DNA from 2 places in the Serratia sp. ID 25-353 genome. Region 1 is predicted to be linked to the other one. Evidence: predicted binding sites of a transcription regulator. Region 1 holds the regulator's gene; the other holds the start of a gene.
What was found. Region 1 encodes PurR, which represses purine synthesis genes. Its sites were predicted from a motif close to CANGCAAACGTTTGCNTG; they were not measured.
Positions count from the first base shown of each region.

Region 2: purH (bifunctional phosphoribosylaminoimidazolecarboxamide formyltransferase/IMP cyclohydrolase) is a predicted target of PurR. The motif match lies at 2,733-2,750, and genes of this name have one in related genera.

Region 1 covers NZ_CM139236.1:1,958,242-1,962,453, forward strand. The annotation lists gene ACYF6X_RS09320 (C40 family peptidase) at 1-498, shown strand, start outside; gene sodB (superoxide dismutase [Fe]) at 698-1,276, shown strand; gene cydH (cytochrome bd-I oxidase subunit CydH) at 1,338-1,427, opposite strand; gene purR (HTH-type transcriptional repressor PurR) at 1,752-2,777, shown strand; gene punR (DNA-binding transcriptional activator PunR) at 2,774-3,718, opposite strand; gene punC (purine nucleoside transporter PunC) at 3,842-4,212, shown strand, end outside.
Region 2 covers NZ_CM139236.1:3,926,140-3,930,351, reverse strand. The annotation lists gene purD (phosphoribosylamine--glycine ligase) at 1-934, opposite strand, end outside; gene purH (bifunctional phosphoribosylaminoimidazolecarboxamide formyltransferase/IMP cyclohydrolase) at 983-2,572, opposite strand; rRNA gene ACYF6X_RS18935 (16S ribosomal RNA) at 3,208-4,212, shown strand, end outside.

The sequences.
Region 1 (4,212 bases):
TATGGTCGCCATCGCGAAGCCGGTATGGCCACCGCCAAACTGGCGCGTGATGAAAAGCCGTTAAAACTCAGCCCGGCGCACAAAAAACGCTACCAGCATGCCAAGCAGACCGCGATGGCCAAGCTGATGGATCAGATGGGCAAGCCTTATCGCTGGGGCGGCAGTTCGCCGCGCACCGGTTTCGACTGCAGCGGCCTTATCTATTACGCCTATAAAGACGTGGTGAAAATCAAAATGCCGCGCACCGCCAACGAAATGTATCACCTGCGCGACGCGGCGCCGATCAAGAAAAGCGAACTGGAAAGCGGCGATCTGGTGTTCTTCCGCATCAACAACCGCGGCGTGGCGGACCATGTTGGCGTCTACCTGGGCAACGGCAAATTCATCCAGTCGCCGCGCACCGGCGAAGAGATCCGCATCAGCCAGCTCGACAATGACTATTGGCAGAACCACTACATCGGCGCACGCCGCGTAGTGACGCCGAAAACCATTCGTTAATGCCCTGCTCTGCGCGGTTGCGGCCTGGGTCGCAACCGCCTGTTCAAGCTCTCGCCCATCGCACCACCCCACGCGCATTTCTCGCTTTTCTTCCTGTTTTTTATGATGAAAATTGTTAAGATTGAAAGACCACAATAAAAAACGGCCCATATGACTCTCGCCCCGGCGGGAAGCGAATGGCGCTGTAAAGGAGGAAGCAATGTCGTTTGAATTACCTGCATTACCGTATGAGAAAAACGCGCTCGAGCCGCACATCTCCGCCGAGACCCTGGAATACCACTACGGCAAACACCACAACACCTACGTGGTTAACCTGAACAACCTGGTGAAAGGCAGCGAATTCGAGGGCAAATCGCTCGAAGAGATCATCAAGACCTCTGACGGCGGCGTCTTCAACAACGCCGCGCAGGTGTGGAACCACACCTTCTACTGGCACTGCCTGTCGCCACAGGGCGGCGGTGAACCGCAGGGCGAACTGGCGGCGGCGATCGTCAAATCCTTCGGCTCCTTCGCTGCGTTCAAAGAGCAGTTCACCGATGCCGCAGTGAAAAACTTCGGCGCCGGCTGGACCTGGCTGGTGAAAAAACCGGACGGCGCGCTGGCGATCGTCAACACCTCCAACGCGGCCACCCCGCTGACCGGTGAAGACAAACCGCTGCTGACCGTTGACGTGTGGGAACACGCGTATTACATCGATTACCGCAATGCGCGTCCAAAATACCTGGAAAACTTCTGGGCGTTGGTCAACTGGACCTTCGCCGCGGAAAACCTGGCGTAAGCGCAGGTTCTGAGGTGATGAGGCGCAGCCAGGCTGCGCCTTTTTTATAACCGGGGGTAAATCAGTTCAACGCGGCAACGAAGCTGAAAGCGATAATGACCGCCAACGCGCAGACGGTGGTAAACAGCGACATCTTCAATTCGGTATCCATGACAACTCCTTTAAAATGGGCTTTCCTAAGGATAAAAGGCGCACAATTAGTACGTCAAATCATTTTCCCACAGTTCGCCGATAAAATCTTGTTATCATTTCCCGGTTTATAATCTCGATTACCTCTTCCACTTTTGTTCAATATGCGACAAAATTCGCAGTTCACAACTGCGTACCGGCATCCATGCCCCTCCTGACTAAGCGCTGAAGACTTCAACACACTAAAAACTCAGTTTTCGCTTCTCTGGAGAAGGATCTACGTAGGCAAACGATTAACATCACACTTACATGCTGTAAACATGTGAGTTCAGGAGTCATTCCTTACATGGCAACGATTAAAGATGTGGCCAAACGCGCGGGCGTTTCCACCACCACCGTTTCGCACGTCATCAATAAGACTCGTTTCGTCGCCGAAGAGACCAAAGCGGCCGTGTGGGCCGCCATCAAAGAGCTGCACTACTCGCCGAGCGCCGTGGCGCGCAGCCTGAAAGTCAATCACACCAAGTCGATCGGCCTGCTGGCCACCTCGAGCGAAGCGCCCTACTTTGCCGAAGTGATCGAGGCGGTGGAAAACAGCTGCTACAGCAAGGGCTACACCCTGATCCTGTGCAACTCGCACAACAATCTGGACAAGCAGCGCGCCTACCTGGCGATGCTGGCGCAAAAGCGCGTCGACGGCCTGCTGGTCATGTGCTCCGAGTACCCCGATCAGCTGCTGGGCATGCTGGAAGACTACCGTAATATCCCGATGGTGGTGATGGACTGGGGCGCCGCGCGCGGCGACTTCACCGATACCATCATCGATAACGCGTTCGAAGGCGGCTATCTGGCCGGCCGTTATCTGATCGAGCGCGGCCACCGCGATATCGGCGCCATTCCGGGCCAGCTGTCGCGCAACACCGGCGGCGGCCGTCATCAGGGCTTTATGAAGGCGCTGCAGGAAGCGCATATCGACATTCGCGAAGAGTGGATCGTCCAGGGTGACTTCGAGCCGGAGTCCGGCTACAAGGCGATGCACCAAATCCTGTCGCAAAAACAGCGGCCGACCGCGGTATTCTGCGGCGGCGACATCATGGCGATGGGCGCCATCTGCGCGGCCGACGAGCTGGGGCTGCGGGTGCCACAGGATATTTCCGTGATCGGCTATGACAACGTGCGCAACGCCCGCTACTTCACCCCGGCGCTGACCACCATTCACCAGCCTAAAGAACGCCTGGGCGAAATGGCCTTCACCATGCTGCTGGATCGCATTATCAGCAAGCGCGAAGAGTCGCAGGTGATCGAAGTGCATCCGAAGCTGATCGAACGCCGCTCGGTCGCCGACGGCCCGTTCATCGACTACCGCCGCTAATCCCTCGCGCCGGAAGCCTGCGCGGCTTCCGGTTCCACCTCGCTCAGCCATTCCTGATTCAGCGTTTCCCCATCGCCAAGATACGCCAGCAGCCAGCTCATCGCCGGTGACGGTTTATCCTGCTGCCAGGTCAGGCAGCAAGGGCTGGCGGGAAACGGCTGCTGCAACTGCAACGCCGTCAGCTCACCGCGCTGCACCCGCGGCAGCGCCCGATGTGCCGGCATCATGCCGACGCACAGCCCGGCGCACAAACAGTCGAGCGCCGAAGTCCAGTCCGGCACCACCAGCCGTCGCTGGTTATCCAGCGTCCAGGTGACGCGCTTGGGCAGATTGCGCGAGGTGTCCTCCAGGCAAAGCGAAGGGTATGGCCGCAGCTGATCGTCATTCAGCGGCCCCGTCAACTGCGCCAGCGGATGTTGCGGGCTGGCCACGCACAGCCAGTTCATATAACCCATGTCGCGAAAGGCGAAGCCGCCGCCGACCGGCACCGCACGGGTGGCGCCGATCGCCATGTCCGCTCTGCCGTCCACCAAGGCATCCCACACGCCGTTGAACACCTCGGGTTGCAGCATCAATTCGACGTCGGGGAAATGACGGTAGAAATCCAGCACCAGTTGGCGGCTGCGCTGCGGTTTGACGATGATGTCGACCGCGATATTCAGCTGGCCGCGCCACCCGTTAGCCACCTGCTGACAGTGGCGGCGAGTGTCGAGCATTTTTTTGATAACAACTCGCGCATCCTTGATAAACAACGCGCCGGCCGGCGTCAACTCCACGTCGCGGTGACGCCGCTCAAACAGCGGCACCGCCAGCCATTGCTCCAGCTGCCGTACGGTATAGCTCACCGCCGACGGCACCCGGTGCAGCTCCTGCGCCGCCGCGCTGAAACTGCCGGTACGCGCCACTGCGTCGACCACTTCAAGAGAATATTCAGACCACATCGCTTTGCCTTCAATTTTTTTAACAGCACTTTGCAAATATTACCGTTTCACAAGCAGAGATCCAGCCGGATACACTGGCCGGCGCTAAAAACCTGCGACACTAAAATATTAACGAGAAATACCATGCGAAATTCCTTTGGCTTTATGTTCTACCTCGCCGGCCTGAGCATGCTGGGTTATCTGGCGACCGATATGTACCTCCCCGCCTTCGGCGCCATGCGGGAGGAACTGCAAATTTCCGCCGGCGCGGTGAGCGCCAGCCTGAGCATCTTCCTGGCCGGCTTCGCCTTCGCGCAGCTGCTGTGGGGGCCGCTCTCCGACCGCCTGGGCCGCAAACCGGTATTATTGATCGGCCTGACGCTGTTCGCCCTCGGCTGCCTGGGCATGCTGTGGGTAGAGAACGCCGTGCAGCTCTGGATCCTGCGCTTTATTCAGGCCGTCGGCGTCTGTTCCGCCGCCGCCATCTGGCAAGCGCTGGTGGTCGACCGCTATCG
Region 2 (4,212 bases), 2.0 Mb from region 1:
GGCACAGCTCCACCAGATCGGAACGCAGGCGCAGCATGATGGGCTGGGTTTCGGGATCGCCAAAACGACAGTTGAACTCGATCACTTTCGGTTGGCCATCGGCGGCGATCATCAGGCCGGCGTACAGGAAGCCGACGTAGGTGTTGCCTTCCGCCGCCATGCCGCGCACCGTCGGCCAGATCACCTGGTCCATGGCGCGCCGGTGGATTTCGTCGGTCACGACCGGCGCCGGGGAGTAGGCTCCCATGCCGCCGGTGTTCGGGCCGGTATCGCCGTCGCCGACGCGTTTGTGGTCCTGGCTGGTGGCCATCGGCACCACGTTCTCGCCGTCGACCATCACGATGAAGCTGGCTTCTTCGCCGTCGAGGAATTCTTCCACGACGATGCGATGACCGGCGTCGCCGAAGGCGTTGCCGGCCAGCATGTCACACACGGCTTCTTCCGCTTCTTGCAGCGTCATTGCGACGATCACGCCTTTACCGGCCGCCAGGCCATCGGCCTTGATGACGATCGGCGCGCCTTTGCGGCGCACATAGGCCAGTGCCGGCTCTACCTCGGTGAAGTTTTCATATTCGGCGGTCGGGATGCGGTGGCGCGCCAGGAAATCCTTGGTGAAGGCTTTGGAGCCTTCGAGCTGCGCGGCGGCCTGCGACGGGCCGAAGATTTTCAGGCCGGCGGCCTGGAAGGCGTCGACCACGCCGATCACCAGCGGCGCTTCCGGCCCGACGATGGTCAGACCGATGTCATGGCTCTGGGCGAAAGCGACCAGGGCAGGGATGTCGGTGGCGGCGATCGCCACGTTTTCCAGATTGGCTTCCAGCGCGGTGCCGGCATTGCCCGGCGCAACGTAGACTTTGTCCGCCAGCGGAGACTGGGCGGCTTTCCAGGCCAGCGCGTGTTCGCGCCCGCCGTTGCCGATAATCAAAATGTTCATCAGGGGCTCCACGAATGGCGTGCGCCGGAGCGCACGCGGCAAAAGGAATTAATGGCGGAAGTGACGCATGTCGGTGAAGAGCATCGCGATGCCGTGCTCGTTGGCGGCCGCGATCACTTCGTCGTCGCGGATCGAGCCGCCCGGCTGGATCACGCAGGTGATGCCGACCGCCGCCGCGGCATCGATGCCGTCGCGGAACGGGAAGAAGGCGTCGGAGGCCATGGCGGACCCTTTCACTTCCAGCCCTTCGTCGCCTGCTTTGATGCCGGCGATCTTGGCGGAATAAACGCGGCTCATCTGGCCGGCACCTATGCCGATGGTCATGTTGTCACGTGCATAAACGATGGCGTTGGATTTCACGAACTTGGCCACTTTCCAGCAAAACAGCGCGTCGCGCAGTTCCTGCTCGGTCGGCTGGCGCTCGGATACCACACGCAGATCGGCGGCGGTCACCATGCCCAGATCGCGATCCTGCACCAGCAGGCCGCCGTTGACGCGCTTGAAGTCCAGCCCCGCCACGCGTTGCTGCCACTGACCGCAGGCCAGCACGCGCACGTTCTGCTTGGCGGCCAGCAGGGAGCGTGCTTCCTGGGTGACGTTTGGCGCGATGATCACTTCCACGAATTGGCGGCTGATGATCGCCTGCGCGGTGGCGGCATCCAGCTCGCGGTTAAAGGCGATGATGCCGCCGAAGGCGGAGGTTGGGTCGGTTTGGTAAGCGCGCTCGTAAGCGGCCAGGATGTCGTCGCCGATCGCCACGCCGCAAGGGTTGGCGTGTTTGACGATCACGCAGGCCGGCTCGGCGAACTCTTTCACGCATTCCAGCGCGGCGTCGGTATCGGCGATGTTGTTATAAGACAGCGCCTTGCCCTGCAGCTGCTCGGCGGTCGCGACGGACGCTTCCTTTACCTCTTCTTCTATATAGAAGGCGGCCTGCTGGTGGCTGTTCTCACCGTAGCGCATATCCTGCTTCTTGATGTAGTTGAGGTTCAGGGTACGCGGGAAGCGGCCGGACGGCTGTTCGGTCTCGCCGTGGTACGCCGGCACCAGCGCGCCGAAGTAGTTGGCGATCATGCTGTCGTAGGCGGCGGTGTGCTCGAAGGCCTTGATGGCGAGATCGAAGCGGGTGGCATAGCGCAGCGAGCCGTCGTTGTTGTCCATCTCGGTAATGATGGCGGCGTAGTCGCTGCTCTTCACTACGATGGCGACGTCTTTATGGTTCTTGGCGGCGGAGCGCACCATGGTCGGGCCGCCGATATCGATATTCTCGACCGCGTCTTCCAGCGAGCAGTCCGCGCGCGCCACGGTTTGGGCGAACGGATACAGATTGACGACCACCATGTCGATAGGCTTGATGTCATGCTGATTCATGACGGCGTCGTCCTGGCCGCGGCGGCCAAGGATACCGCCGTGAACTTTCGGGTGCAGGGTCTTAACTCGTCCGTCCATCATTTCCGGGAAGCCGGTGTAGTCGGAAACTTCGGTAACGGGCAGACCGGCGTCTGCCAGCAGGCGAGCGGTGCCGCCGGTGGAGAGCAGTTCAACGCCGCGCTGGGAAAGCGCTTCGGCGAATTCAACGATACCGGCTTTGTCAGACACGCTGAGCAGGGCCCGGCGGATTGGACGAGGTTGTTGCATGGTTTTATCCCTTGGCTTTGAGTCGCAATTAAAGAGCGTTACGTGAATGTCCACCTCGTTCTCTCTATAAGGAAGGGTTTTTGCCTTATAAAGGGAGGGTCAGGCACATATTCAGGTAACGCCCCCATAAAAGGGGGATCGTTTCGTCGCGGGGAATTGTAGCGAAAACGTTTGCGTGGCGCTCGTAAATTTTCCGTACAAATCGCATCTGTGGATAACACTGTGTGCAAGTGGGTATAAGGCGGGGTTTTGCTGTGGAATGCAGCGAACGATCGTTTTTGCTGAAAATACCTGTTGCGGCCTGCGAGGAACTCCCTATAATGCGCCTCCATCGACACGGAACATGTGAACAACTTCACAGAGTATCCGGGGGTCGCAGAGAAAAAATCCTGAAAATTAGGGTTGACTCTGAAAGAGGAAAGCGTAATATACGCCACCTCGAGTTAGCAAGCGAAAGCGCCTAACTCACTGCTCTTTAACAATTTATCAGACAATCTGTGTGGGCACTCCACAAGACGATATCCAGCATCTTCGGATGCAAAAAAATATCAAGTCTTGAAGAGTGACTAACTGAAGTAAAATTCATGCAGTAAATCTTTGAGCATCGCTTCTCGAGTGGAAGCAAATCAAGCTTTTAATTGAAGAGTTTGATCATGGCTCAGATTGAACGCTGGCGGCAGGCTTAACACATGCAAGTCGAGCGGTAGCACAGGAGAGCTTGCTCTCTGGGTGACGAGCGGCGGACGGGTGAGTAATGTCTGGGAAACTGCCTGATGGAGGGGGATAACTACTGGAAACGGTAGCTAATACCGCATAACGTCGCAAGACCAAAGAGGGGGACCTTCGGGCCTCTTGCCATCAGATGTGCCCAGATGGGATTAGCTAGTAGGTGGGGTAATGGCTCACCTAGGCGACGATCCCTAGCTGGTCTGAGAGGATGACCAGCCACACTGGAACTGAGACACGGTCCAGACTCCTACGGGAGGCAGCAGTGGGGAATATTGCACAATGGGCGCAAGCCTGATGCAGCCATGCCGCGTGTGTGAAGAAGGCCTTCGGGTTGTAAAGCACTTTCAGCGAGGAGGAAGGTGGTGAACTTAATACGTTCATCAATTGACGTTACTCGCAGAAGAAGCACCGGCTAACTCCGTGCCAGCAGCCGCGGTAATACGGAGGGTGCAAGCGTTAATCGGAATTACTGGGCGTAAAGCGCACGCAGGCGGTTTGTTAAGTCAGATGTGAAATCCCCGGGCTCAACCTGGGAACTGCATTTGAAACTGGCAAGCTAGAGTCTCGTAGAGGGGGGTAGAATTCCAGGTGTAGCGGTGAAATGCGTAGAGATCTGGAGGAATACCGGTGGCGAAGGCGGCCCCCTGGACGAAGACTGACGCTCAGGTGCGAAAGCGTGGGGAGCAAACAGGATTAGATACCCTGGTAGTCCACGCTGTAAACGATGTCGATTTGGAGGTTGTGCCCTTGAGGCGTGGCTTCCGGAGCTAACGCGTTAAATCGACCGCCTGGGGAGTACGGCCGCAAGGTTAAAACTCAAATGAATTGACGGGGGCCCGCACAAGCGGTGGAGCATGTGGTTTAATTCGATGCAACGCGAAGAACCTTACCTACTCTTGACATCCAGAGAA